Regions from separate parts of the Comamonas sp. 4034 genome, predicted to be linked through region 1. Evidence: predicted binding sites of a transcription regulator. Region 1 holds the regulator's gene; each other region holds the start of a gene.
What was found. The regulator sigma-54, encoded in region 1, starts transcription at its own class of promoters, with help from an activator protein. The targets are predictions, from matches to a motif close to TGGCANGNAANCTGCTTT.
Positions count from the first base shown of each region.

Region 2: the regulator sigma-54 is predicted to act here: its motif matches at 4,218-4,235, upstream of ABIE32_RS00485 (pilin).
Region 3: the regulator sigma-54 is predicted to act here: its motif matches at 2,796-2,813, upstream of hmpA (NO-inducible flavohemoprotein).
Region 4: the regulator sigma-54 is predicted to act here: its motif matches at 3,228-3,245, upstream of glnA (type I glutamate--ammonia ligase).

Region 1 is NZ_JBNDIT010000002.1:38,726-44,420, forward strand. It holds gene lptA (lipopolysaccharide transport periplasmic protein LptA) at 1-88, shown strand, start outside; gene lptB (LPS export ABC transporter ATP-binding protein) at 112-888, shown strand; gene rpoN (RNA polymerase factor sigma-54) at 991-2,625, shown strand; gene ABIE32_RS02735 (glutaredoxin domain-containing protein) at 2,687-3,166, opposite strand; gene ABIE32_RS02740 (aspartyl/asparaginyl beta-hydroxylase domain-containing protein) at 3,273-4,196, opposite strand; gene ABIE32_RS02745 (hypothetical protein) at 4,329-5,096, opposite strand; gene ABIE32_RS02750 (tRNA-binding protein) at 5,182-5,520, opposite strand; gene ABIE32_RS02755 (DMT family transporter) at 5,583-5,695, opposite strand, start outside.
Region 2 is NZ_JBNDIT010000001.1:109,921-115,615, reverse strand. It holds gene sucC (ADP-forming succinate--CoA ligase subunit beta) at 214-1,374, shown strand; gene sucD (succinate--CoA ligase subunit alpha) at 1,392-2,288, shown strand; gene ABIE32_RS00495 (TerC family protein) at 2,458-3,141, shown strand; gene ABIE32_RS00490 (FHA domain-containing protein) at 3,300-3,998, shown strand; gene ABIE32_RS00485 (pilin) at 4,306-4,779, shown strand; gene ABIE32_RS00480 (pilin) at 4,845-5,318, shown strand; gene ABIE32_RS00475 (ArnT family glycosyltransferase) at 5,400-5,695, shown strand, end outside.
Region 3 is NZ_JBNDIT010000019.1:28,784-34,478, forward strand. It holds gene ABIE32_RS17845 (FKBP-type peptidyl-prolyl cis-trans isomerase) at 1-108, shown strand, start outside; gene ABIE32_RS17850 (hypothetical protein) at 214-1,014, opposite strand; gene norR (nitric oxide reductase transcriptional regulator NorR) at 1,081-2,703, opposite strand; gene hmpA (NO-inducible flavohemoprotein) at 2,844-4,022, shown strand; gene ABIE32_RS17865 (DUF3297 family protein) at 4,200-4,457, opposite strand; gene ABIE32_RS17870 (DUF445 domain-containing protein) at 4,635-5,695, shown strand, end outside.
Region 4 is NZ_JBNDIT010000015.1:30,032-35,726, reverse strand. It holds gene glnL (nitrogen regulation protein NR(II)) at 1-864, opposite strand, end outside; gene ABIE32_RS15875 (hypothetical protein) at 892-1,386, opposite strand; gene glnA (type I glutamate--ammonia ligase) at 1,766-3,181, opposite strand; gene ABIE32_RS15865 (EI24 domain-containing protein) at 3,509-4,402, opposite strand; gene ABIE32_RS15860 (sterol desaturase family protein) at 4,517-5,575, opposite strand; gene ABIE32_RS15855 (polysaccharide deacetylase family protein) at 5,646-5,695, opposite strand, start outside.

The DNA.
Region 1 (5,695 bases):
GAAAGCGGACGCAGGCAAGGCCAAGCCCGCTGCGGACGACAAGGAAAAGCTGCGCCCGAGCACCCAACTCAATGACGGAGCCAAGTGACCGTGGCTGAAACTTCGTCGGGAATCTCGGTCAACGCCAAGGCGGCAGCCAGCGACCATCGCAGCCAGCTCGAAGTGCTGCACCTCGAAAAATCCTATGGCAGCCGCAAGGTCGTCAAGGATGTGTCGCTGTCGGTGCGCAAGGGCGAGGTCGTCGGCCTGCTCGGCCCCAATGGCGCGGGCAAGACCACATCGTTCTACATGATCGTTGGCCTGGTGCGCAGCGATGGCGGCGACATCCGCATCGACGGCCACTCGGTGGCCAACATGCCGATTCACCAGCGCTCGCAGCTGGGCCTGTCGTATCTGCCGCAGGAAGCATCGATCTTCCGCAAGCTCAGCGTGCAGGACAATGTGCGCGCCGTGCTGGAGCTGCAAAAAGGCCCCAATGGCAAGCCATTGCCACGCGATGAGGTGGAGCGCCAGTTGACGGCGCTTTTGCAGGAGCTGCGTGTAGAGCACTTGCGTGAGTCGCCGGCCGTTGCACTCTCTGGCGGCGAGCGTCGCCGTGTCGAGATTGCACGGGCGCTTGCCACGCAGCCTCGTTTCATTCTGCTGGACGAGCCGTTTGCGGGCATTGACCCGATTGCGGTGATCGAGATCCAGCGTATCGTCGCTTTTTTGAGAGACCGTGGCATCGGCGTGCTGATTACCGACCACAACGTGCGCGAAACCCTGGGCATTTGCGACCACGCCTGCATCATCAGTGATGGCAAGGTGCTGGCAGCCGGGACGCCGCAAGAGATTGTGGAAAACGCCGATGTGAGGAGGGTGTACCTGGGTGAGCATTTCCGCATGTGATGCACGCAGACCTGGCTGGCAACGCGTTGTTCGCGCGGTGGCTGGCCGGTCACACAACCGTTTCATAGCAAGCGCATACATTGCCATGCAAGGGGGCTCGCTATGATGCCCTCGCTGTCACTGCGCGTCTCGCAGAACCTCACGCTCACGCCGCAGCTGCAGCAGTCCATCCGGCTTCTGCAACTGTCCACGCAGGAGTTGTCGCAGGAAGTGGAGCAGATGCTCGACGAAAACCCGTTTCTGGAGCGGGATGCGGAGGAGGCCGCTGCAGAGCCGGACGCCGCAGCAGCGCCTGCCGATGCGACGGGTGCCAGTGCGGATGCAGGTGATGAGCGCGCGGAAAATACTTCTGAAAAGATAGCTTCTTCCGCAGACTCAGTAGGCACGGAAGCTGATTTTGAGCCAGATTATTCTGCAGGCGAAACCCTGGACTTTGCCGCTGGCAAGGAAACCGGTGCCGACGCCGAAGCCGCTGCGGGCGACTCTGCCTCCGACTGGGAAGAGTGGGGCGGCGATGTGCCAGCCCGTGCCAGCGCTGGAGATGACGAAGACGAAACCCCCGCATCAGACCGCAGCTCGGTACACATCAGCCTGCAGGACGTGCTGCACCGCCAGGCGCTGTCGCTGCGGCTGTGCCCGGAAGACCGTGCCGCGCTGTACTTTCTGATCGAATCCCTGAACGACGACGGCTACCTGGAAGAGACCCTGGCCGAGCTGGCGCAGAGCTTTGGCGATGCCTCCGATCCGGAGGCCTATGACGCGCTGCTGCACCACCTGACCGTGGCGCTGCGCCTGCTGCAAAGCCTGGAGCCGGTGGGCGTGGGCGCTCGCACCCTGGCCGAATGCCTGGCGCTGCAGATCAAGGCCCGTCAGCGCCTGCTGGATGAGGAAGGCTCTGCCCACCCCGAGGCTGATGCGCTCGCCCTGGAGACTGCGCTGCTCGTATGCCAGGAATCGCTCGACCTGCTGGCGCGCCGCGATGTGCGCAAGCTCATGCAGCTGACGGGTTGCAGCGAAGCTGCCGTGCGCAGCGCGCTGGCGGTGATTGCAAAGCTGGAGCCACGCCCGGGCCGCCCCTATGCAGACGTTGACCGCAACGCCATCATCCCCGACATCATCGTGCGCCCCAGCAACGAGCGCGGCCTGCCCGTGCCGGGTTTCAGCGTACAGCTCAATGCCGAAGTGATGCCGCGCCTGCGCGTGCAGGAGGTGTATGCCAACGCCCTGCGCAGCCACAAGGGCAGCGAAGGCCATGGGGCGCTGCAGCAACGGCTGCAGGAGGCGCGCTGGTTCATCAAGAACATCCAGCAGCGTTTCGACACCATCCTGCGGGTGTCGCAGGCCATTGTGGAGCGGCAGCGCAACTTCTTCGTGCATGGTGAGCTTGCCATGCGCCCTATGGTGCTGCGCGAGATCGCCGATGAGCTGGGCCTGCACGAATCCACCATCAGCCGCGTGACCACGGCCAAGTACATGGCAACGCCCCAGGGCACGGTTGAGCTCAAGTACTTCTTTGGCTCGGGCCTGGGCACCGAAACCGGGGGCAGCGCCTCCAGCACGGCGGTGAAGGCGCTGATCAAGCAGCTGCTGGACGAGGAAAACCCGAAAAAGCCGCTGTCCGATGCCAAGATCGCCGATCTGCTGCAGGAGCAGGGCATCGAGTGCGCGCGCCGTACGGTCGCCAAGTACCGCGAAGCCTTGCGTATTCCGGCGGCCAGCCTGCGCAAGACCTTGTAGATTGCTATTATTTGTGTAGCTTATCGCGCTTGATGGGCGGGTGCCAGGGGCCAGTTTTGCCTTATTTCTTGCCCGCTGCAGCCTTGCGCTTGGCAAACAGCGCGTCATAGCTGGATTCGCGGAACCCCGCCAGCCGCTGGCCGTCTGTCAGCAGCACCGGTACGCCCCGGCCGCCGATCTCTGCAAAAGCGGCCTTGCCGTCTGGCGTGTCGATATCGATTTCACGGTAGGCGATCTGGTTTTTGGCCAGATAGGCGCGCGCGAGCCGACAGTAGCCGCACCATTGCGCCATGTACAACACGGCCTGGCCATGCTGCACCACCGCCTTCTTCGCGGTCGCCTTGCCTGCGGGTGCCGGTGGCATGCCCGGCACGATGCTGATCGGCAATTGCTCCTGCTGCAGGGCCTGGGCGTTGCCTTCGGCAGGGGGCCGGTCGCTGTAGACCACCTTGCCGTCGGCCCCCACCGTTTTGTACAGCGTCTGCGCACCTGCGAACGGGTAGATTGCAATCAACAACAACGTAAGGCAAAAGGAACGCATGGAGTCTCCAGGGAGGCACTGGGGGGCCAAGCCAATCATATAAAAGAAAAAAGCCGCTGGGCATTTGCGCACCAGTGGCTTTTTTCAGTGATCAAGATTGGGCCCATCAAGCGGGCCACAGCCACCATACAAACAGCGCTGCCACGGCCAGCATCAGGCCGAACTTGGTGAGTTTGTAGGCGGTTTTGTTCCAGGCCTTGTAGCGGCGGCGCCACTGGCCCATGTAGAACGAGATTTTGAAGATGCGGCTGATGAAGCCGCGCGGGTCGCCCTCATTGTTGGGCGAGCTGGCGGCAGCGACCACATTCTTGCCCAGCCAGTGGTTGAGCCACTGGGCAAAGCCGTTGGTCATGGGGCGCTCCACATCGCAGAACAGCACGATGCGGTTGCCTTCGCTGCGGTTTTCTGCCCAGTGCATATAGGTCTCGTCGAAGATCACGCCTTCGCCCTCTCGCCAGCTGTACGGCTGGCCATCGACTTCGATCATGCAGCGGTCGTCGTTGGGGGCCAGCACGGCCAGGTGGTAGCGCAGCGAGCCCGCGTACGGATCGCGGTGCAGGTTGAGCTTGGCGCCGGGCGGCAGCTCGGCAAACATGGCGGCCTTCACATTGGGGATGGCCTTGACCAGCGCCGTGGTCTTGGGGCACAGCTCCATGGCAGAGGGGTGGGCGTCGCCATACCACTTGAGGTAGAAGCGCTTCCAGCCGGTCTTGAAGAAGGAGTTGAAGCCCGCGTCGTCGTTGTTGGCCGCCGCCTTGATCTGCATGTTCTTCTGCAGGTTGATGGCTTCTTCGCGAATTTCGCGCCAGTTGGCCTGCAGCGGTGCCAGCTCCGGGAAGGTGCTGGTGGGCAGGTAAGGCGTGCGCGGCACCTTGCTGAACACCAACATGAAGACGTTGAACGGCGCCGTGAAGGTGGAGTGGTCAAACAGCTGGCGCAGCACCTTGTGCCGCACCTTGCCACGCAGGTGCATGTACAGGCCGCAGCCAAAGAAGAGCAGCACCAGGGCCAGAACAATGATTTTTGCCATAGCCGCCGATTTTACCGAGGGCATTGCGGCCCGTGCTGCGCAATCGCAAAGCACGGGCGTTTCGTAATATCAAAAACAATAGCTGATGGCGCTTGGTGGATAAGCGCTGGAGGCCAAAAACAGCCTCAATAGCTACCGAGTGCTGCTTTGCTTGCCCTGCTTGGCAAACGCCGCCTTGAGGCGCAGCAGCATTTCCTTGTTCAGCAGGCGTTGCTGGCCGCTCCAGTGCGTCATGGCCTTGTCGGCGTCGGCCTTGAGGCGGTTGGCCGTGGCCCAGTCGCCCTGCTCTGCGGCCCAGATTGCGTATTCGGCGATCACATCGAAGCCGCCCGATTGCTCGCGCACGAAATCAAAGCTCTTGCGCGCCATCTCCTGGTCGCCCAGCATCGCGTAGGACTTGGCAATCAGCAGGCCCACGGGCTCTGCGCGGTAGTGCACATCGGTCTGCGCAATGGTCTTGAGGTATTGCAGCGCGGTGCGGGGCTCACCCGCATGGTAGGCGGCTTGCGCGGCGCCCCAGCGGATGTCCTGGTCAGTGGCAAACGGGCCTTTCATTGCCGCTTCAAAGTGGCGCAGCGATTGCTGCGCGTTGCCAACGGCCAGCTGTGCCTGCGCGAGGCGGATTTCATGCTGCGCCGTGGGGCTGTAGTCGTAGGCGGCCTGGGCTTCGCGCACTTCGCGCGTCGGATCCAGCGCCTTGACAGCGCTGCTGGCCAGCTGGCGCGCGTGGCGCTGCAGGCGCGAGCTGGGCAGGAAGATGGCGAAGAAGTACACCACGCTGCCCAGAAACGGAAATGCCAGCAGGATGAACAGCCAGTAGTTGTTCTGCCCGGTGCGCACGGCATGAATGGCAAAGAAAATGGCAATGATGATGTGTGCGCCCGCGCCCAGATACGGCATATGCAACCCTTGTTATGGATAGTGTGGCTGCATTGTAAAAGGGCGCTCTCAGCCGCTGCCGCCCTGTCGTGCAGGGACAACAGCGCTACAGCAGGCGAGTACCCAGGGGCACATCGCCATCGGGCACGCACAGCGCCACATGGCCGTCGGCGTTGTGAAAGCCGGTGATCAGGCACTCGCTCATGAGCGGCCCGATCTGCTTTTTGGGAAAGTTGACCACACCGACCACCAGCCTGCCCACCAGATCGTGCGGCTGGTAGAGCTGGGTGATTTGCGCGCTGGATTTGCGGATGCCGATCTCGGGGCCGAAATCGACCTGCAGCTTGTAGGCGGGCTTGCGCGCCTCGGCAAACACCTCGGCGGCGAGCACCCGGCCCACGCGCAGCTCCACCTTCAGAAAATCGTCAAAACTGATGTCGTTCATGCCGCCATCTTGCCGCAGCGCGGTGCGTCAACTGTCGAGAAACGCTTGAGGGGGGGCTGCAGTCAATGCCCCACGGCCTTGGAGAAGACATTCATCACCACCACGCCCGCCACGATCAGCCCCATGCCGATGAGCGCGGGCAGATCCAGCTTCTGGCCAAACAATACCCAGGCGG
Region 2 (5,695 bases), on a different contig from region 1:
ATAGTTAGCTATACAAATAGTAGCTATAAGCATTTGTACCTAAGGTAAATCCAGAGTGCCCGCTCAGGATGCATGGCCGAGCGCAGGCCATGGCGCAGTGCAGCATGTTAAATTCGCGGGTTGCCAGGCCTCCTAGCCCAGTTTGCGAGTTCTTTGTTCTGCGCGCATGGCCGCCGGGTTTTTCCCTTTTTTGTTTTACTCCGAGAGACACTCATGAAAATTCATGAATACCAAGGCAAGGAAATCTTGCGTCAGTTCGGTGTGCCCGTTCCGCGTGGCATTCCCGCTTTCACTGTGCAAGAAGCAGTGGAAGCCGCACAAAAGCTGGGTGGCCCGGTTTGGGTGGTGAAGGCCCAGATCCACGCAGGCGGCCGCGGCAAGGGCGGTGGCGTGAAGGTGGCCAAGACGATCGACGATGTGAAGAAGCTGGCTGAGCAGATCCTCGGCATGCAGCTGGTCACGCACCAGACCGGCCCTGAAGGCCAGAAGGTTCGTCGCCTGTACATCGAAGACGGCGCCGACATCCAGAAGGAATACTACCTGTCTGCCGTGACCGACCGTGGCACGCAGAAGGTGGCCTTCATCGCTTCGAGCGAAGGCGGCATGGACATCGAGGAAGTGGCGCACAGCACCCCCGAGAAGATCATTACCGTGCTGGTCGACCCCATCGCTGGCTTCACGCAAGCCAATGGCGAAGAGCTGGCTAAGGGCATTGGCATGCCTGCTGATTCGGTGGCTCAGTTCATCGACATCTGCCAAAAGCTGTACAAGTGCTACATGGACACGGACGCATCGCTGGTTGAAATCAATCCGCTCAACCGTGACTCCAAGGGCAATGTGATTGCACTGGATTCCAAGTTCAACTTTGACCCCAACGCACTGTTCCGTCACCCAGAGCTGGTGGCCCTGCGCGATCTGGACGAAGAAGATCCTGCTGAAGTGGAAGCTTCGAAGTTCGACCTGGCTTACATCAGCCTGGAAGGCAACATTGGTTGCCTCGTGAACGGCGCCGGCCTGGCCATGGCCACCATGGACACCATCAAGCTGTTCGGCGGCGAGCCTGCCAACTTCCTGGACGTAGGCGGCGGTGCCACCCCCGAGAAGGTCACCGAAGCCTTCAAGATCATGCTCAAGAACCCCAAGGTCAAGGGCATTCTGGTCAACATCTTCGGCGGCATCATGAAGTGCGACACCATTGCCACCGGCGTGATCACCGCTTGCAAGGCTGTGAACCTGAGCGTGCCGCTGGTCGTGCGCATGAAGGGTACCAACGAAGAGCTGGGCAAGAAGATGCTGGCTGAATCGGGCCTGCCGATCATCAGCGCAGACACCATGGCCGAAGCGGCCACCAAGATCGTTGCCGCAGTGAAGTAAGCCCTGGAGAACACAACATGTCTATCTATATCAATAAAGACACCAAAGTCATTACCCAAGGCATCACGGGCAAGACCGGCCAGTTCCACACTGAAAAGTGCCAGGAATACGCAAACGGCAAGAACTGCTTCGTGGCTGGCGTAAACCCCAAGAAGGCTGGCGAAAAGATTTTCGACATCCCAATCTACGGCTCGGTCAAGGACGCTGCCAAGGACACCGGCGCAACCGTGTCCGTGATCTACGTGCCGCCCGCTGGCGCTGCTGCTGCCATCTGGGAAGCCGTGGAAGCCGATCTGGACCTGGCCATCTGCATCACCGAAGGCATCCCCGTGCGTGACATGCTGGAAGTGCGCAACAAGATGAAAGCCAAGGAAGCGGCCGGCGGCAAGAAGACCTTGCTGCTGGGCCCCAACTGCCCAGGCCTCATCACCCCCGGTGAAATCAAGATCGGCATCATGCCCGGCCACATCCACATGCCAGGCCGCATTGGCGTGGTGAGCCGCTCCGGCACGCTGACCTACGAAGCCGTGGCACAGCTGACCGAACTGGGCATTGGCCAGTCGTCTGCCGTCGGTATCGGTGGTGACCCGATCAATGGCTTGAAGCACATCGACGTGATGAAGGCTTTCAACGACGATCCCAACACCGATGCCGTCATCATGATCGGCGAAATCGGCGGTCCGGACGAAGCGGAAGCTGCACAGTGGTGCAAGGCCAACATGAAGAAGCCCGTCGTTGGCTTCATTGCTGGCGTGACTGCTCCTCCCGGCAAGCGCATGGGCCACGCAGGCGCGCTGATCTCCGGCGGCGCTGACACGGCTGATGCCAAGCTGGCCATCATGGAAGAGTGCGGTTTCACCATTACCCGCAACCCATCCGAAATGGGCCGCCTGCTCAAGGGCTTGCTGAAGTAAGAACGTGGACGGAGCCTCCGCGTACCCGTAAAGAGGCTCCGAGCGGTATCTACGCAAAATTACGCATGTAAAGAGCGGTTTGCGCCGCTACACTGCGTACTCCAACTAAAAAGAAGACGCCAGATCTCCATGATCTGGCGTCTTTGCATTCATAACTACGGAGCGCAAAATGGAGTACCTCAGTCACCCCGACTTCTGGATCGGGCTGGTCAAGATCATCTGGATCAACATCATTCTCTCGGGCGACAACGCGGTTGTCATTGCCCTTGCAGCACGTTCACTCCCGCCTGAGCAGCAGAAAAAAGCCATCATGTTTGGCTCCGGCGCCGCCGTGGTGTTGCGGATTGTGCTGACTGTGGTGGCCGCCAAGCTGCTGGAGCTGTCCTTCCTGCAGATCGTCGGGGGTTGCCTGCTGCTGTGGATTGGTCTGCAACTGCTGACCAGCAATGAAGACGACGAAGGCGCATCCAAGGGCACCGGCTCGATGATGACTGCCATCCGTACCATCCTGATTGCCGACCTGGTGATGAGCCTGGACAACGTGATTGCCGTAGCCGCAGCGGCGCAGGGCAACATGGTGCTGCTCATCCTGGGCCTGGCCATCTCCATCCCTCTGGTGATCTTTGGCTCCACACTGATGATCAAGCTGATGGAGCGTTTCCCCGTGATCGTCATCCTGGGCGCAGGCCTGATCGGCTGGGTTGGCGGCGAAACAATCATGAACGACAGACTGCTGCACAGCTATGTCGAGGCCAATCCTGCGCTGCACTACATTGCCGCTGCTGCAGGTGCTGCACTGGTGGTGGGGCTGGGCCTGTGGCTGCAAAAGCGAGGCGAGGCGAAAGCCGCCTGATCTGCCCTCGCAACCATCTTCCAGAAAAGCGCCCGAGGGCGCTTTTTTTGCGCCCGAAACCCACGCGTGAGCGACGATACGTATCGTTTGTTAACAAAACTATCAAGACCGGCAACTCCATTGTGATTTTACGTATAATTACACGGAGGTAAATCAACATGCCAAGATTAATAGTTTCTTTAGATGGTATGGTGGTTCAGGACTATGTGCTCAAAGAGTCCAGAACTACCCTGGGCCGTCGTTCCTCCAACGACATCATCCTCACTGACATGGCTGTCAGTGGGGAGCATGTGGCATTCACCTATGAAAAGAAAATTGGCATCGTGGTGGTGGAAGACCTGGGCAGCACCAACGGCACCCGGGTCAATGGCATCAAGATCCGCCGCCAGGTGCTCCAAAGCGGCGATCTGCTCGACATCGGCAAATGCCGCATCCGCTTTCTGATGAGTTCCATTGCACCGGAAACCGGCTCGCCCAATGGCGGCTTCTATACCGAAGCGCTGTCCGTCCCCGTGCCCCACATGCTGCCCGAGAACGAGTCGCATGAAGAAGGCCCATCCACGTCGCCCGCAGCATTTCCCCATCATGAGGAATCGCCCTATAACGCTGGTGCCCACCTGCGCGCAGTCAAGGGTGCTGATGAAGATGTGATGCTCTCCAAGATCGTGACCGCCGTAGGCCGCCCTGGCATCGCAGTAGTGGCCTTCACCAGACGCGGCAAGGGCTACGTGGTCTCGAAGGTAGACGGTGCTACCGATGCCAAGCTCAATGGTCGCGCACTGAGCACTACCGAAGCGGTGGTCAAAGGTGGCGACAAGATTGAGTTGGCGGGCATGGAGTATGAGTTCTTGAGTTGATGATTGTCTGCTCACTCCTTCAATCTCTAGACCAACGGCACCTTCGGGTGCCGTTGTCACTTGAGAGGGGGAGGTTGAGGCCGGCTGGCGGATGGTCTGCGAAATGACAAAAATGTCGAGCCAGGCCGAATGTGACAAAAATGCCTGTTTGCAACAATCAATTAACAAAAAGCCGCAGTTTTGTCAGCCTCACGCAAGCTGATGCTCACCGCCAAAAGTTGGCACGGCGCTTGCACTACTACTCACAAGCCAAGTCGCTGTGATCTGGCTACTAGTTTCAATACAGATTCCATAGAGAGGTTTCAACATGCTGCGTAAGATGCAAAAGGGTTTCACCCTGATCGAACTGATGATCGTTGTGGCGATTATCGGTATTTTGGCTGCTGTGGCGCTGCCTGCATATCAAGATTACATCACCCGCGGTCAAGTGGCTGAAGCCGTTACCTTGTCTGGTGGCTTGAAGAGCCCTCTGTCAGAGTACGGCGCTGACAAGAATGCATGGCCTACGCTGGTTGGTCCTACTGTAACTGCGACCACTGGTCAATTGAATGCAACCGTCATTGGTAAGTATTCGACCGTAAATACCACTATTGGTGGTACTTACCCAGCGGGTACAATCACGGCAGCGATGACAACCGGCAAGGCATCTGGTACAAACCTTACGCTGACTACTGGCAACGGCGGCAGCACTTGGGCATGCGGCAATACGACAGTAGATGGTGTAACTGGCGCGAATACCACGATTGCAACCAAGTATTTGCCAAACTCCTGCAAGCCATAAGGCTGCGGCTTAAGTTAAAAAAAGGGGGCTACGGCCCCCTTTCTATTTCGATATCGGGGGGCATGATGATAAATCTGAAAAGCAAGGGATTTACCTTGATCGAATTGATGATCGTCGTGGCGATCATCGGAATTCTGGCTGCTGTGGCTTTGCCTGCATATCAAGATTACTTGACTCGCAGTCAGGTGGTAGATGCGGTTGAAATGGTGGCCGGTTTGAAAAACCCGTTGGCGGAATGGGCAACTGACAAAAATACCTGGCCCACTCTAGTGGGACCCGCAGTCACTGCTGGCACGGGGCAGCTCAATGCTACAGTTGCTGGAAAATATGCGTCGGTGGCGGCAACAATTGGTGGCACTTTTCCTTCAGGAATAATTTCTGCATACATGACAACTGGCAAGGCCAATGGGCAGCGTTTGACTTTTAGTACTGGTAATGGAGGTATTGCATGGGTATGCGGAAATACCTCTTTAGATGGTTATACCGGGAGTGGTACGACTATTGAGACAAAATATCTGCCAAATGCGTGTAAACCATAATTTACATGAAATATTGACTCAACGTAAGGCCCTTTAGGGCCTTTATTTCGTGTTTGCTTAAAAATTTAATGGATGATTCACATGTCGAATGAATGGTATTACAAAAAAAAGGCGGCCATACTGCTTTTATTGGCATTGACATGGTGTTTGTACGCGCAGAGTTTAGGTTTTGCTTATGTGTGGGACGACGGTGTTATATTTTTGGATAAGAACGATTTGATGACGCAGCCACTGAGCTGGGGTCTGATATCTCAACCAGTGCTAGAAGGGACAACATATTTTCGCCCCGTGATTTTCTTAACATGGTTCATCGAGTTTCATATATTTGGTCAAAATCCTGTTATTTCGCATGCAATTAATTTATTGCTATTTTCACT
Region 3 (5,695 bases), on a different contig from region 1:
ACCTGCCCACCCGGCATTGCCTACGGCGCGCGCGGTGCGGGCGGCGTCATTCCTCCCAATGCAACCTTGAACTTCGAGGTGGAACTGCTGGGCATCAAGGGCCAGTAAAACGCCCGTCACCCGATGCCGCATCGGTAGATGCGAGGCCTGGACGCGGAAACCCGTGTTCAGGCCTTTTTCATTGGACGGGCAGGGCGCCGCTGGTGGCCGCCGTCAATAGTCGCCCATATTTTCGGTATAGCCCAGCAGCAGGGTACGTTGCGTCTGCAGCAATTGCTCCAGGGTCTGCCACGCGGGGTGCTGCAGCACCTCATTGCCCTGGTCGCTGCCGTACAAGGTGCGCAACTCGTCCACCAGGTGACGTGCTTCGTCGCTGCCGAGCGGGGCTTGGCGCACAAAACCCATCCAGGCGGCGCCCATACCGAAAAATCGGTAGCTCCATTGCGCAGCCAGATGGCGGATGACGGCATGGTTCTGGAAGGTGTCCCAGTCGCAGCTGAAATAGCCATTGGGCTGGCCGGCGATCATCAGGTCATCTGACGGCACCGGCAGGCGCTGGATGTAGACCACCTCGTCCAGCAAGGCATCGGGGTCGGCGTTGACGGATACCAGCGAATCGATGTCCTCGGGGGCTGCATTGAGGCTACCGCATACGTCGCTCCAGGTCTGCGCCAACTCCGGGTTGGCCAGTTGCTGCACGCGGTGCTGCAGGCAGGCCAGTTCCCAGGCGGTGAGCTCGGCGGGGGCATCCCAGTCCATGTTTTCGGGCGCATCTACCTCCAGCCGCTCGTCGCTGCGGGCATGGCCGCTGGTATAGCTGCACTGGGCGGTGTCGTCCAGGGTGCACAGGTAGCGGTGTAATGGATCGGCCGCGCGAAGGCTATCCAGATGCGCGAGAAGCGCTTCCAGGCTGCCGGGCGCTTCCACCCATTCAAAGGCAAAGTCGTAGTTCAGGCGGCGAAAGGGAATAGGGTCCGCCTGGTGCCCAGGGGGTGGAAAGCGACCAGTTTTCATAAGGTGTTCTGTGGCAGATAGCCCACATCCTGGGCGCTTGGAATGGAGGGGGAGGGCGGCACGTTCTTAGTGTCGCTCAATTCCCAGGCGCTTGGCCAGTCGCTGCAGGTTCGCTCGGTCCAGTTGAAGCTCGCGCGCCGCTGCGGCCCAGCTTCCGTTGTGGCGCGCAAGGCTCGCGCTAACCAGCTGGCGTTCATAGGCCTGCAGGCTGTCCCGCAGGCCCTGGCTTGCCAAAGGCGTGCTGGCAGCCTCGATGATCGGTGCGACAGCAGATGCCGGCAGCGCCGCGCCCGCCAGCCCGGGCGGCATGGGCGCTGCTGCGGCGGCATCCCAGAGGTCTTCTTCGCCAATGCTCAGCATGCGCGGCCGCGCCCGGTCCTTGCCCTGGGGCAGGGTGCGGCTGAGGGCCTTGAGCACGGCGCGGCTGATGCAGTGCTCCAGCTCGCGCACATTGCCGGGCCAGGGGTAGCGCAGAAGCGCGGCCTGCGCGGCAGAATCCAGCCGCAACCCGCCCAGTTGCAGGCGTGAGCGGTTTTCTTCAAGAAAGCTGCCGGCCAGTACCAGCGTGTCGCTGTCGCGCTCGCGCAGCGGCGGCACCACCAGGGGGTAGACACACAGGCGGTGGTAGAAATCGGCGCGCATGCGACCGGCGCGCACCTCATCTGCGAGGTCGCGGTTGGTGGCGGCGATCACGCGCACGTCCACCTGGTGTTCGCGGTCCGATCCCAGGCGCTGCAACTGGCCGCTTTGCAGCACACGCAGCAGTTTGGCCTGCACGGGCAGCGACAGCTCGCCCACTTCATCGAGAAACAGGGTGCCCTGGTGCGCCTGCTCGAATTTGCCGCGTCGCTCGGCCAGCGCGCCCGTGAATGCGCCGCGCACGTGGCCAAAAAGCTCGCTTTCCACCAGGTTGTCGGGCAGTGCAGCGCAGTTGATGCTGATGAGCGGGCGGTCTGCGCGCGCCGATTGCGCGTGCACGGCCTGGGCCACCAGTTCCTTGCCGGTGCCGGTCTCGCCGGTGATGAGCACGGCCAGGTCGCTGGCGGCGACCAGGGCAATGTGCTTTTGCAACTGGCGGATGGCGGGGCTCGAGCCCAGGATCTGCCGCATGCCGTGTGCGCCTTGGGCGGGGCCGCGTGTGGCGGGCGCATTGGCGCTGCGGGCCACCTGGGATATTTGCTGAACACGCTCTGCCGTGGCAACCGTGGCTGCGGCCAGGTTGCTGAAGGCCTGCAGCAACTCCAGCGCCTGGCTGCCTTCAAAGCGGCCGGGCTGCAGCGCGTCAAGTGTGAGCAGGCCCCAGGCGAGGCCACCGGTCTGGAGCACACAGCCCATGCAGTCATGCACATGCAGCGGGCCCTGGTGCAGGCTGTGGGCGATCAGCCCGTCATAAGGGTCGGGCAGGGGGCTGTCGGGGGCAAAGCGCATGGCTTGGCCGGCGGCCAGCAATTGCGCCAGGCGCGGGTGCTCGGCCACTTTGAAGCGCCGGCCCAGGGCATCGGGCACCAGGCCGTCCATGGCGACGGGCCGCAGCCATTCGCCTTCGAGCCGCAGCAGGGCCACGGCATCTGCAGGCAACAGGGTGCGCAGCGCAGCCAGCAGGCGGCGCAGCCGTTCGCGCTCGGGCATCTCCTGTGCCAGATCGGCCACCAGGGGAATCACCGCGTTGAGGATTTTGGATGATGTCAAAACGACCTGTGATGTCAAAAGCACTGCATTTTCGGGTTGTCAGTATGACTGCAATCATTGTGCAGCACATTGATATTCCTCAAGAATGGTGTTGGCACGCTATCTGCACTACAGAAGATGAATACACGCAAGGAGTAAGCATGCTGACTGACCGTCAAAAAGAGATCGTCAAATCCACCGTACCGCTGCTGGAGACAGGCGGCGAGGCGCTGACCACGCATTTCTACAAGATCATGCTGGGCGAGTACGCCGAGGTGCGCCCGCTGTTCAACCAGGCCCACCAGCAAAGCGGCGCCCAGCCGCGCGCCTTGGCCAATAGTGTGTTGATGTATGCCAAGCACATCGACAAGCTGGAGAATCTGGGCGACCTGCCCGCGCAGATCGTGAACAAGCATGTGGCGCTGCAGGTGCAGGCCGAGCACTACCCCATCGTCGGCACCTGCCTGCTGCGCGCCATCCGCGAGGTACTGGGCGCCGAAATTGCCACCGACGAGGTGATCGCAGCCTGGGGTGCTGCCTACCAGCGGCTCGCCGATATCCTGATCGCTGCCGAGCGCAGCGTGTACGACCGTACGGCCGAGGCAGAAGGCGGCTGGCGCGGCGAGCGCGCCTTCAAGGTGGAGAAGAAGGTGGAGGAGAGCGCCGAGATCACCTCGTTCTATCTGGTGCCCGCCGATGGCGGTGCGGTGATCGCCCATCTGCCGGGCCAGTACATCGGTTTGCGTGCCGTGGTGGACGGCGTGGAGCAGCGCCGCAATTATTCGCTCTCGGCCCCGGCCAACGGCAGGAGCCTGCGCATCAGCGTCAAGCGTGAGGCGGGTGGCAAGGTGTCCAACTTTCTGCACGACCAGGTGCAGGTGGGCGACACGCTGCAGCTCTTCCCTCCGGCAGGCCACTTCACGCTGCAGGAAAGCAGCAAGCCGCTGGTGTTGATCAGCGGCGGCGTCGGCATCACGCCTACGCTGCCCATGCTGGCCACCGCGCTGGCGGCCCAGCGCCCGGTCACGTTCATCCACTGCGCGCGAGATCGCTCGGTGCATGCCTTCCGCGAGCGCATCGACCAGTTGGCTGCCGAACACCCGCAGCTCACACGCTACTACTGCTATGACCGCGCGGTGCCGGAGGACGCGGTCGATGCCGAAGGCTATTTGACCGAGCAGCGTCTGGGCGAATGGTTGCCCGCTTCGCGCGATGCGGACGTGTACTTCCTCGGCCCGCGCCCGTTCATGCGCGTGCTCAAGCGCTCGCTCCACAGCCTGGGCGTGCCCGACAAGCAGGTGCGCTACGAGTTCTTCGGCCCCGCCGAAGCTCTGGCCTGATGCGGCCCATCTCCCACGCCGCTGCACAGCAATAAAAAAAGAGCTGCCTGCGCAGGTCTTCAGGGCACTTCAATGGAAATATCCGTTGAATGTCTTGAGGAGCAAGCGCAGGCAGCTCACTTTTTTGAAGGCTGGCGCGGCGGCACCGAGCGTCATGCCGCTCGGTGCCGGCTGGCGTCAGTCTTTGTAATACGCCTCAACGAGGCCCTTGATCTTGATCAGCAGTGGGCGGCCCTTGCGGTCCACCGTCTTGCCAGCGGGCACCTTCACCCAGCCTTCGCTCACGCAGTATTCCTCGACATCATTGCGCTCGGTGCCGTTGAAGCGGATGCCGATGTCGTGGCTGAACACCTCGCGCACAAAATGCGGGCTCTTGGGGTCGATGGACAGGTGGTCGGGCAGTGCGGGGCGGTCGGTGTTGTTGGTATCGATCATGCTTGGCCTTGAAAGTGGATGGCCGCCATTGTCCATACTTTGCAATTCCACCGGGAGCTGGGCCAATTCCGATGGCCAGAAATGGGCCGGAATTGAAACCGGCGCCTCGCGCCGTGTGGCAAAGGAGGGGTTCTGGCCGACTTGGCAACTGCCGACGCTTGCCGCTACAGTGGGCCCATGCCGATGCTTCTGACAGAAGAGCAGCAGAACCTGCTGCGCCGCGCCAAGCGTACCCCGCTGCTGCTGCTGATTGCAGTGGCAATGTTGTTTGTGCTGGCCAGCTGGAGCCTGGGCCAGCCCTTTGCTCACTCTGAGCGCTGGCAGCTGGCGCTGCGCTGCCTGCGCGCGATGACCGAGGCGGGCATGGTGGGCGCGCTGGCCGACTGGTTTGCCGTGTCGGCGCTTTTCAAGCACATTCTCATTCCCTGGATTTCGCGCCACACCGCCATCATTCCGCGCAACAAGGACCGCATCGGCGAGAACCTGGCCGTGTTCGTGCGCGAACGCTTTCTTGACGGTGACTCGCTGGTGCAACTGGTGCGCACGCACCAGCCTGCCGACAAGATGGCGCAGTGGTTGCGCTCGCCCGCCAATGCCGAGCTGCTGGGCCACCAGGTGGCGCGCCTCGCGGCCGCTGCGCTGGCCACGGTGCAGGATGCGCAGGTGGAGCGCTTCATCAAGCTGGCGCTGCGCACGCTGCTGGGGCAGCTCGATCTGTCCAAGTCGCTGTCCAGGGTGTTGACTGTGCTGACCCATGAGGGCCGCCACCAGGTGCTGCTGGAGCAGGCGCTCGACAAGCTGGTGGAGCTGCTGCGCGAAGCCGAGACGCGGGAGCTGATGGCGCAGACGATTGCCCATTGGCTCAAGACCGAGCACCCGTTGAAGGAAAAGATGCTGCCCACCGGCTGGCTGAGCGACAAGGGCTCGGCCATGATCGCCAGCAGCTTGGAGCATCTGCTCGATGCCATTGCCGACAACCCCGGCCATGTGCTGCGCGCCAAGTTCGACGAAACCATGCAGGAATGGATCGCCCGCCTGGAGAACGACCCCGCATGGCACCAGAAGGGCGAGGAAGTGCGCCGCTACCTGCAGCACGACGCCGCCGTTGGCCAGTATGTGCAGGAGCTGTGGCAAAGCCTGCGCGCCAGCCTGCAGCGCGACCTGGCCAATGAGCATTCGGCCGTGGCGCGCAATGTGCGGGGCATGGGGCTGTGGCTGGGCAAATCGCTGTCCGCCGA
Region 4 (5,695 bases), on a different contig from region 1:
GTGGCGCTTGCGGCCCAAGGTGAGCTGGCGCGCAATGCGCGTGCGCAGAATGATGCGCGCCGTTCCCTGTGCCATCTGCGGCTCCAGCACCTGCGCGGCATTCTGCACAATGTTGAGCAGCGCCTGGATGAGCTGCTCACGGTCGCCTCGGATCTCGGGCAGCGAGATATCGTAATCGCGCTCGATCTTGAGGCCGTTCGGATATTCCAGCAGCACCAACTGGCACACGCGCTCACACACCTCATGGATGTTCACATCGCCCACCGTGTGCGGATGGCGGTGCGGAGCGAGCAACCGATCCACCAGGGCCTGCAGGCGGTCGGCCTCGTGGATGATGACGTCGGTGTATTCTTTGAGCTGGCGGTCCGGCAGCTCCATGTCCAGCAACTGCGCAGCGCCTCGAATGCCGCCCAGCGGGTTCTTGATCTCGTGCGCAAGGTTGCGGATCAGCTCTTTATTGGCCAGAGCCTGCTCACGCACGCGCTCTTCGCGATCCTGGCGCACCTGCTGCTCCAAAGGCCACAGCTCCACCAGAATCTCGGCATCTTCCTGCCACCATGACAGGTTCACATGCACCGGAAAGGCGTCCTGCAGGCTGCGGCGCAACTGCGCCTCGAACCTCAAGGACGAAAAGCGCTGCGCCCGCGCATCCACCAGCGCCTTGTGCAGGAGCTCGTCGTCCTGAAAGAAAACACCCAGCTCGTGGCCCAGAATGCTTTTGCGCGATACGCCCAGCGCATTTTCCAGTGCGGCGTTGACACGCACGGCAGCGCCATCGAGCCGAATGACCGCCACCAGGGTTGCGATGTGCTCCAGCGCTTGCCACTCGCGCCATTCGCGGTCGGCTGCGGTCAGGTCAGGCATGGGTTGGGCAGCAGGAAGAAAGTGGGATCAAGGTGCAGGCAGACGCTGCAGCTCTCTTTGAATACCGGCGATATCGCTGTCCATGCGGGTTATCTCCGCCTTCAGGTCTTCCACACGCTTGTTGTAGAAGGCCGGGTTGCGCATCTCCAGCGCATTTTTTTGCGGCTCGCCATTGTTGTACTCACGGGCCAGATCCGCCTTGCGCGTCTCGGCCTTCTTCAGTTCGGTCTCCAGGATCAGTCGCGCATCGGAATCGCGCGCGCGGCCCTCTGCCGAGGTGGAACGTGGCGCAGGCGTTGCGGCTGCCGGCGCGCGGGCCGGACGTGGCGCGGCTGCAGACGGCGCGGGCGCCGGGCTGGCCGCCCCTGCGCCACCTTGCGGGCGCGTTCCCTGCACGATGGTCACATTGGCAGCCTCGATCTGGGCACACCCCCGCTGGCGCGCCTTGGCCGCGTCATTGGTGTACTCATTGCCACAGCGATAGATGCGATCCTGCGCCACAGCGCCCTGTGCACCCGCCATTGCAACCGCCAAAAACAACCACTTGATATGCATAACCTCGATTCGCCCATTCACTCCACAGTGGCAAGTATCACGCCAATCTGTACATCAAAGATTCCAGCACCCCATTGCAACAGCAAACAAATACCAGCTGCAATCACGTTTCATAACGCGGGCAACTGCTGCGGCGTGCACAGGCAGTGTATAGACAAACAGAGGCTGACCATGAATAACAGTTCCTACTGTTACAGATTCGCAGCACCTTGACCACACATCGCACGGCCCATGCCATAGTTTTGCTATCAACTTTATATCAAAACGGGGCAGAAAAAAACGGCCTGTGCAATACAGGCCGTTTTGCAGCAGGACAGCAACAATGCCGCCCTTGCTCCTTGGTGCTTTACAGCGAATAGTACATGTCGAACTCGACAGGGTGCACCGCCTGGCGGAAGCGGGTCACCTCGCTCATCTTCAGCTCGATGTAGGCGTCAAGCATGCTGTCGCTGAACACGCCACCCTTGGTCAGGAAGGCGCGGTCTGCATCCAGGGCTTCCAGCGCCTGATCCAGGCTGTGGCACACGGTAGGCACCAGCTTGTCTTCTTCAGGTGGCAGGTGGTACAGGTCCTTGGTAGCTGCTTCGCCTGGGTGGATCTTGTTTTCCACGCCGTCGAGGCCAGCCATCAGCAGTGCAGCAAAGCCCAGGTATGGGTTCATCAGCGGATCGGGGAAGCGTGCCTCCACGCGGCGGCCCTTGGGGTTGCTCACGTAAGGAATGCGGATCGATGCCGAGCGGTTCTTGGCCGAGTACGCCAGCTTCACCGGAGCCTCGTAACCAGGCACCAGGCGCTTGTAGCTGTTGGTGCCAGGGTTGGTGATGGCGTTCAAGGCACGGGCGTGCTTGATGATGCCGCCGATGTAATACAGCGCGAAATCCGACAGACCCGCGTAGCCGTCGCCAGCAAACAGGTTCTTGCCGTCCTTCCAGACGGACTGGTGTACGTGCATGCCGGAGCCATTGTCGCCAGCGTAAGGCTTGGGCATGAAGGTTGCCGTCTTGCCGTACGTGTCAGCCACGTTCCAGATCACGTACTTTTGCACCTGCGTCCAGTCAGCGCGCTCAACCAGGGTCGAGAAACGGGTGCCCAGCTCGTTCTGGCCGGCGCCTGCCACTTCGTGGTGGAAAACTTCGACGGGGATGCCCAGCGATTCGAGCAGCAGGGACATTTCCGCGCGCATGTCCTGCGTGCTGTCGACAGGAGGAACGGGGAAGTAGCCGCCCTTGACGCGTGGACGGTGACCACGGTTGCCGGAGTCGAACTTGGTGCCGCTGTTCCAGGGGGCTTCGTATTCTTCGATGTCGTAGAACGGGTTGTTGGGTTCGGTGCTCCAACGCACGCCATCAAAGATGAAGAATTCTGGCTCGGGACCGAAGTAGGCCGTGTCGCCCAGGCCAGAGGCCTTCAGGTAGGCTTCGGCGCGCTTGGCGATGGAGCGGGGATCGCGGTCATAGGCCTTGCCGTCGCCTGGCTCGATCACGTCGCACTGCAGGAACAGTGTGGTTTCGTCAAAGAATGGATCGATGTTGGCGGTGTTCGGATCGGGCATCAGCAGCATGTCCGAGGCTTCGATACCCTTCCAGCCGGCAACCGAAGAGCCGTCGAAAGCGTGGCCCGAGGCGAACTTGTCTTCGTCAAAGTGCGAGATCGGCACCGTGACGTGTTGCTCCTTGCCACGGGTATCGGTGAAACGCAGGTCAACGAACTTGACCTCGTTCTCGTCCAACATGCTCATCACATCTGCAACGCTCTTGGCCATCTATAGCTCCAAAGAAAAACATCAATAAAAAGACTGTGGCAAGACTAAAGCAGATTACGTGCCAGTTTTATGACATCTGCCCGGTCCATGTTGCCGGCAACTAACCGGCCCGGCCTGCCACCGTACCGAGCGTGACTGTACCGCGCTTTGCCAGCTTGGGACAGCCGTTGCAGGGGAATTTGTACAACCCCTGGCCGGCCCCCACCCTGCTATCGCACCACCTCGGTGCAATTTGCCGTCCACGCACAAGCCTCGGCACGATGCACAGTTTTGACGCTAAATTGCACCAAATTGGTGCAATTTATATTCTACCGCGCACCGATTTGGTCACTTCTCTGGCTGCTCGTCTGCAGGAAGCGCGCCCTCCAAGGCCTTGTCATCGCCCCATTGCGCTTCCGCCACCGGCATCTCGCCCTGCTCTGCACGCAAGGCCTGCAGGGCAGCCAGCCCGAAATGGATGAACCACAGCGAAGAGAATGCGAAGGTGATGGCGTAGATCCATACCGCCAGCGGCACCAGCACCACAAAGCCGATGGTGAAGACGATGCCCGAGGCCCAGACGATGCTGGGCGCAATGCCGATATAGCCGCTGATCACGCCCATCAGCAGGAGCGGCCAGCGATGGCGCTGCAGCAGCGCATCGCGCTCGGGCTTGCTCGCGTGCTCAGCCAGTGCGTCGACACTCATGACCCGGTAGGTCAGCCAGCCCCAGATGACGGGCGGCACCACCAGCACAAGGGAAGGAATCAGCCACAACGGCATCGTGACCACAAAGGCAACCACGGCTACGGCTGATGTCCCCAAGGCCCACACTACACTGGCCACGAGGCCTGTACCGTGCTTCTTGGCCAGCGTGGCAAAACGCTGCTCCGTCACCATGCGCACCAGCGCCGGTGTCATCAGCAAGGCGATGATGAGCAGTGCCAGCACGGCCGCCATCGGGGTCATCAGCACCAGCACCACAAATGGCGCCACGCCAGCGGCAAAGCCTTCGGTGCCGCTGCCGCCAAACCAGCTGAACATGGTGCGCAGCCAGCCGATGGTCTCCACCCAGTGCTGCACCGCTGCCACGCTGGCCGTCCAGTAGAAGTAGCTCCAGCCGCCCAGCACCAGCAGCATCACGACCAGCGGCACCAGCGACAGCGCAATCACCTTGGGGCGAAAGCAGTACGCTGCAGCGCGCCAGAAAGAATCAAGCATCAGGCTGGAGCCTTGGGACATGGGAGGGGTTCCTTATGCATTAAAAACCGATGATCATGCTAACCGGCAACGGCAAGCCCTGTCGATTCAGCGCCCCACAGCCCCCAGGCGCGCCTGTAAGCACCAGGACAAGTATCAGGCCTTGTTCAGCAGCCGGAGCACCCCGCGCCACTGCTGGCTCCAGAAACCGCTGCCGTAGTCGCGCAACTGGCCTTGCCTGTTGGGCTGCACCTGGTCGCGGATGCCGGTCGGGTCGTAGCGCAGCTCAAAATTGGCCGTGCCAAACAGCATGTCCCACCAGGGCAGCAACACACCGAAGTTGCAGCCTCCCAGGCGCGGGCGGGCTTTTGCAGTGTTGCCCGCTTCTTTTTTTATAGCATTATGCGCTTGACTGTCTTGCGCTGCAGACGTATTTCCCTCCAAACCCTTGGCTGGCGACTCATGCCCGATGCCAATCGCATGGTGGCGGCGGTGAAAGCGTGGGCTGATCCACAGCCGCTCGCCCAACCTGCCAAACCATACACGCAGATTGGCATGCTGCAGGCTCTCGCTCAACTGGGTGATGGCGACGATGGCCACAAACTGGCTCGGGGCCACACCGATCAGCACGGCGACCAGCACCAGAATGCTGTCGGTCAGGATATCGTCCAGCAGGTGGTTGCGGTTGTCGCTCCACATCGTCATCTGGCGCTGCGAATGGTGCAGTGCATGCAGCTTCCACCACCAGACGAAGCTGTGCTGGCCACGGTGGATCCAGTAGGCTACAAAGTCGAAAATCACCAGATAGATCAAGAGGCTGACCCAGGCCACATCGGTCACGCCCGGCCAGAGTGCGTCCACATGCCAGGTCTCAAACCCTTGCATGCGCAGGCTGCCTACCAGCCAATCCCACAGGGGGTCGATGGAAAAAAAGAGCGCCAGGCGGAACAGCCCCAGGCGGTGGATCAGCGTGTAGAGAATATCGATGCGGATGGCGTGCTTGTCGGTCACCGCCTCCACCGGGCGCCAGCGCTGCAGCGGCGCAATCACCAGCACCATGATGACAATCTGCAGGCAGCCCACCAGAAACCAGCCAGCGGCGGTGTAGCCATCTTCCAGAAAGTTGGCCAGGCCCATATTGAACAGGAGCGGCTGGAACACCTGTTCAAACACCCATTGCTGGGCATTGTCAAAAAGAGAGCTGAAGAATTCCATAGCTAGAAATTACCTGTGCCTGCGCGCGGCAAGCCCATTCAGTGTGCCAAAAAACCGCTGATCAAGGCCGTCAATGGCTGCGAATCCATTCACGGTACTGGGGGTGATCGCGCAGGGTGG